2 regions of the Pseudaeromonas sharmana genome follow, and region 2 is predicted to be linked to the other one. Evidence: predicted binding sites of a transcription regulator. Region 2 holds the regulator's gene; the other holds the start of a gene.
The links. Region 2 encodes sigma-54, which starts transcription at its own class of promoters, with help from an activator protein. Its sites were predicted from a motif close to TGGCACNGTTTTNGCTT; they were not measured.
Positions count from the first base shown of each region.

Region 1: ACFOSS_RS10715 (nitrate reductase) is a predicted target of sigma-54. The motif match lies at 1,283-1,299, and genes of this name have one in related genera.

Region 1 covers NZ_JBHSAF010000014.1:196,442-199,574, forward strand. The annotation lists gene ACFOSS_RS10715 (nitrate reductase) at 1-1,170, opposite strand, end outside; gene ACFOSS_RS10720 (CmpA/NrtA family ABC transporter substrate-binding protein) at 1,752-3,116, shown strand.
Region 2 covers NZ_JBHSAF010000012.1:14,767-17,899, forward strand. The annotation lists gene lptA (lipopolysaccharide transport periplasmic protein LptA) at 1-112, shown strand, start outside; gene lptB (LPS export ABC transporter ATP-binding protein) at 112-837, shown strand; gene ACFOSS_RS09685 (RNA polymerase factor sigma-54) at 884-2,362, shown strand; gene hpf (ribosome hibernation promoting factor) at 2,385-2,672, shown strand; gene ptsN (PTS IIA-like nitrogen regulatory protein PtsN) at 2,681-3,127, shown strand.

The sequences.
Region 1 (3,133 bases), on a different contig from region 2:
GAATAGATCCACCGCCTTGAGGCCAGGCTTGCGCGCTATGGTCGGCGAGCGCCAGAAGCGTTGTACCCGATCGCAATGTTGTTCGCTGAAGCCCATGTGGGCGGCGAGCTGGGTCGCCAGCCCGCCGACTTCACGGCCGCCCATGGCATTGGGCTGACCGGTGATGGAAAACGGCGAAGCGCCTGGCTTGCCGACGCGTCCCGTCAGCAAGTGGGCGTTGATGATGCTGTTGCCTTTGTCCGTGCCCTGATTGGATTGGTTCACCCCCTGGCAGAACAGTGTCACGCTCTTGGGCTCGCGACAGAACCAGTGGTAGAAGGCACGCAGATCGCGTTCATTGACGCCACAGGTTGCCGCTACCGCCGCCGGTTCATATTCGGCACTATCCAGCAGCTGGCTCAGTTCGGCATAGCCGCTGACATGGTCGGCGATATAGCGCTCATCGAGGCCATTATTCTGCTGCAGATAGCGGCACAGACCATTAAACAGTGCCACATCACTGCCCGGACGTAGCGGCAGGTGCAGGTCGGCCTGTTCGGCGGTCATGGTCTTGCGCGGATCGATCACCACCAGCTTCAACTGCGGGTTGCGACTGCGTGCCTGCTGGATCCGGCGGAAAACGATGGGGTGCGTCCAGGCGGTGTTGGCGCCGACGATCACCAGCAGATTGCACAGCTCCAGATCGGCATAACAGGCGGGCACCACATCTTCGCCAAATGCGCGTTGATGGGCCATGACCGCCGAGGACATGCATAACCGTGAGTTGGTGTCGATGTTGGCCGCGCCCAAGTAACCTTTCATCAGTTTATTGGCGACATAGTAATCCTCGGTCATCAGCTGACCGGAGACATAAAAGCCAATCGCCTCGGGACCGGATTCGTCGATGATCTGCGTAAAACGCTCGGCTATGTGGTCGAGGGCCTGGTCCCAGCTGGCGTGTTTGCCGGCGACGCGCGGATAAAGCAGCCGCTGCGGGTAGGCCATGGTTTCCAGCAGGCTGGCACCCTTGATACACAGGGCGCCGTGATTGGCCGGGTGGTCACTGTCGCCGGTGAGCTGCTGGCCATTGGTCTGAATACCACAACCCACACCGCAGTAGGCGCAGGTCGTCTTGATGGCACCGGATTGTGCCTGTGGCTCAGTGATGGGAATAAGGCCCTGTTCGCTCATTATTGCGCTCCGCACAAGTGCACAGACAAAAAGACGCCCACTCCGCTCGGCACAGGCCGGGGAGGTGGACGTCGTTATCCAAAGTGGTATCTGAAAGTTATCAAACGTCACTAGGCAAAAGCCGTGCCGATCTGTTCGCTGACGCTAATTCTGCTTTTCACGCGCAGGGCTGAGGTGGCCGCGTTACCGGCAACCTGGCTTAATTAGCTGATTTACAACGACAGCAACGACTAGGAGCGCCGTAAATCCCGCGCCGGGCCGAGCGCAGGACAATGCCGGGTGTGCATTGCACTCGGCGTGGTGCACCCGCACTGAGTTGGGGCGCCAGGCAGGGTGAAAGTCACTGCTCAGATTGCAAACACACCTGAAAAATCCATCTTTACACCACCAAACAGTGCTGTTTCAGAGTTGGCACAGAAACTGAATAGTCCTGTGTGACGCAGGTCACCCTCAACGGCGAGGCTGACCAGAGTGCGTGAGTAACGGCTGTAACTACACAGCGACAGTAGCGAATTTTGGCAAAGGCGCCTTGCTGATCGACAGATCGGCAGGGCGCTTTTGTTTTTTCAGGGAGAGAAAAAATGCCTCATTACCACAAGACTGCACTGGCCACCCTGCTGGCTACCCTGTTTTTCAATACCCAGGCCCGGGCGGAAGTGGGGGCACCGGAGAAAGAAGAGCTCAAGCTCGGCTTCATCAAGCTGACCGATATGGCACCGTTAGCCGTGGCGTACGAGAAGGGGTATTTCGAGGATGAAGGTCTCTATGTCACCCTCGAAGCCCAGGCGAACTGGAAGGTGTTGCTGGATCGGGTGATCGACGGGCAACTCGACGGTGCCCATATGCTCGCCGGGCAACCCATTGGCGCCACGCTGGGTGTGGGTACCAAGGCCGAGGTTGTGACGGCGTTCAGCATGGATCTGAATGGAAATGCAATTACTGTCTCAAATGACGTGTGGCGGGCGATGCTTCCCTCGCTGGCCAAAGGGAGTGATGGCAAGCCGTTGCATCCAATCAAGGCTGATGCTCTCCAATCAGTTATCAAGGGCTACAAGGAACAAGGCAAGAGCTTCAATTTCGGCATGGTGTTCCCGGTGTCGACCCACAACTATGAATTGCGCTATTGGCTGGCGGCGGGGGGTATCCATCCGGGTTACTACGCGCCAGCCAAGGGGGATAACTCCGGTCAGCAACAGGCTGACGTGCTGCTGTCCGTAACGCCGCCGCCGCAGATGCCGGCGACGCTGGAGGCCGGTACCATCAGTGGCTACAGCGTCGGTGAACCGTGGAACCAGGCCGCGGTTGCCAAGGGCATCGGCGTACCGGTGGTCACCGACGAGCAAATCTGGAAGAACAACCCGGAGAAGGTATTCGGTGTTACCCAGGCGTTTGCCGACAAGTACCCCAACACCCACATTCACCTGATCAAGGCGCTGATCCGTGCCGCCTACTGGCTGGATCAGAACAACAATGCCAATCGCATGCAGGCAGTCCAGATCCTCGCCAAACCAAATTATGTCGGTGCCGACGCCAAGGTGATCGCCAACTCGATGACCGGCACCTTCGAGTACGAGAAAGGCGACAAACGCCCGGCTCCGGACTTCAACGTCTTCTTCCGCCACCACGCGACCTATCCGTACTACTCCGACGCCATCTGGTACATGACCCAGATGCGCCGCTGGGGCCAGATCGCCGAGGCCAAACCGGATAGCTGGTATGCCGAGATGGCCAAGAAGGTCTACCGCCCGGACGTCTACGCCATTGCCGCCAAGGAGCTGATTGCCGAAGGCAAGATGAAAGCCAGCGACTTCCCGGACTTTGCAAGCGAAAGCGGCTACAAGCCGGCTGACAGTCACTTTATCGATGGTGTGAGCTACGACGGCCACAAGCCGAATGACTATCTCAAGCAATTTGCCATCGGCCTCAAGGGCGACGACAAGCTCTGATGTTATCTGACCCGGGG
Region 2 (3,133 bases):
GAAGCAGCAGATGGCAGCGGAGAGTAGTGGCAAGGGGTCGCGCGTCAAGACCATCTTCCTGCCTGACCAGATTCAGGAACAGGTCAACGATCAAAAGAAGGGGCAACAGTAATGTCATGCCTGAAGGCCGTCAGCCTGAAAAAAAGCTATAAGAGCAGAACCGTTGTCACCAATGTCAGCCTGCAGGTTGAAACGGGCCAAATTGTCGGCCTGCTCGGACCAAATGGTGCGGGTAAAACAACCTCGTTTTATATGATCGTCGGCCTGGTTCCGCAGGACGGTGGCGTGGTGACAATAGATGACCTGGATCTGACGCCGCTGCCGATGCATGAGCGCGCGCGCAGCGGTATCGGTTACCTTCCGCAAGAAGCCTCCATATTCCGGCGCCTCAGCGTCGAGCAGAATCTGATGGGCGTGCTCGAACTGCGACCCGATCTGTCCAAGGAAGAGCGCCGAGACAAAATGGAGTCCTTGCTCGAAGAATTTCATATTACCCATATCCGACAGAGCCTTGGCATGAGTCTCTCCGGTGGGGAGCGGCGCCGAGTGGAAATCGCTAGAGCTTTAGCTGCAGACCCTAGATTTATCCTGCTAGATGAACCTTTTGCTGGTGTTGATCCCATCTCGGTTATTGATATCAAACGTATCATCGAACATTTACGTGATCGTGGCCTTGGGGTATTAATTACCGATCATAACGTCCGAGAAACCTTGGATGTCTGCGAAAAAGCCTATATCGTCAGCCATGGTCAACTGATTGCCGAGGGCTCTCCGAAGGAGATACTGCGTAACGAACAGGTCAAGCAGGTTTATCTGGGTGAAGGCTTCACCCTGTGACAATAACGGACGCCAAACGATTAGCCGCAAGGAATAAACAACTCAGATGAAACCGACTCTTCAATTACGCTTGGGACAATCACTGGCCATGACGCCCCAGTTGCAGCAAGCCATTCGCTTGTTGCAACTTTCGACCCTGGAGCTCCAGCAGGAGATCCAGCAGGCGTTGGATGCCAATCCCCTGCTGGAAATGGAAGAGGGTGATGGTCTCGATGCGCTGCCATCAGAGCGCGAGAGTGACGCGTCAGAACAGCACGATGAATCTATTGATCACGATGAAAGTCAGCTCAGTACCAGCGAGGCGCTGAATCAGGAAAACATGCCTGAAGAGCTACCGATGGATACGACCTGGGATGAGGTCTATACCGCCGGGACACATCAATCCAGCGGCCTACCCGTTAACGACGATGAACCCGTTTATCAGGGCGAAACGACAGAGAGCCTACAAGATTATTTGCTGTGGCAAATGCATTTGACCCCATTCAGTGAACTGGATGCGGCTATCGCGCTGGCGATCATTGATGCAATCGATGAGTCTGGCTACCTGACAGTCAGCCTCGATGACATCCGCGAATCCGTGCATAACGATGACGTTGAAGTCGAGCTGGATGAGGTCGAAGCTGTCCTTAAACGCGTCCAGCATTTTGACCCTATCGGCGTCGCGGCGCGTTCGGTCCAGGAGTGCCTGCTCATCCAGTTAGGACAGTACCCGCATAGCACCCCATGGCTGAAGGAAGCCAAGCAGATACTACAGGAACACATGGACCTGCTGGGCAACCGAGATTACCGCAATTTGGCGCGCAAAATGCAGCTCAAAGAAGCCGATCTGAAAGAGGCACTGGATCTGATTCAGCAACTGGATCCCCGCCCCGGAAATAGCGTGCTGCAGGCAGAATCATCCTATGTGATCCCCGATGTCGCCGTTAGCAAAAAGCAGGGCCGCTGGATAGTGGAGCTTAATCCAGATGCCATGCCGAAAATTCGCATCAACGAAACCTATGCCGCCATGGCCCGCCATGCCCGGAACAGCAGCGATAGCCAATTTATTCGTTCTCACCTCCAAGAAGCAAAGTGGTTCATCAAGAGCCTGGAGAGTCGGAACGAGACCTTATTGAAAGTCGCCAACTGCATCGTCCAGCACCAGCAAGATTTTTTCGAATATGGTGAAGAAGCCATGAAACCCATGGTTCTTAACGATGTAGCCGAAGCAGTAGAGATGCATGAATCGACGATTTCACGGGTGACCACACAAAAATTCATGCATACCCCTCGCGGAATCTTCGAATTGAAGTACTTTTTCTCCAGTCACGTCAATACTGATAATGGAGGGGAGTGTTCTTCGACGGCGATTCGAGCGCTCATCAAGAAGCTAGTCGCAGCGGAGAACCCGGCAAAGCCGTTAAGCGATAGCAAGATCGCGGATTTGCTGACCGAGCAAGGTATCATGGTTGCCAGAAGAACCATTGCCAAATACCGTGAGTCTTTATCCATTCCCCCGTCAAGCCAACGTAAACGCCTGCTGTAGGGCAAACAATAAGGAAGACGTTATGCAAATCAATCTGTCCGGTCATCACATCGAAATTACTGAGCCGCTGCGTGATTTCGTGAACAGCAAGTTTTCAAAACTGGAGCGCCATTTCGAACAGATTAACAATGTCCAGGTCATCCTCACGGTTGAAAAGCTCAACCAGATTGCCGAAGCCAAATTGAATGTCAACGGCGGTGAAATTTTTGCCAACTCTCAGCACGAAGACATGTATGCCGCGATTGATACGCTGATTGACAAGCTGGATCGGCAGATCATTAAGCACAAAGAAAAACTAAACAGTAAGTAACCCTAATAATGTTAATTCAGGATTTCCTCAGCAGGGACTGCACCAAAAGTGCAGTCCCTTGTTCCAGCAAAAAACGCGCCATCGAGATGATCAGCGAACTGGCAGCTCAAAGGCTTGGCCTTGACGCGCAAGACCTCTTCGAGCGACTGCTTGCCCGCGAAAGAATGGGTAGTACCGGCATTGGCGGCGCAATCGCAATTCCCCATGGCCGCATTCCGGATGGCCACCCACTGACAGGGGTTTTTTTGACATTGGAAGAACCGATTGCGTTTGATGCCATAGACAACCAGCCAATCGACATCCTGTTTGCCCTCTTGGTGCCAGAGAGCGAATGCAAAACTCATCTCAAGACCCTGTCACTGATCGCAACCCGTTTGCATGATCGCGCTTTTTGTCGTCAGCTCCGTCAGGCTGAAAACGACGAGGCGCTCTATCAACTGATAACAGCTCCATGAGGCGAG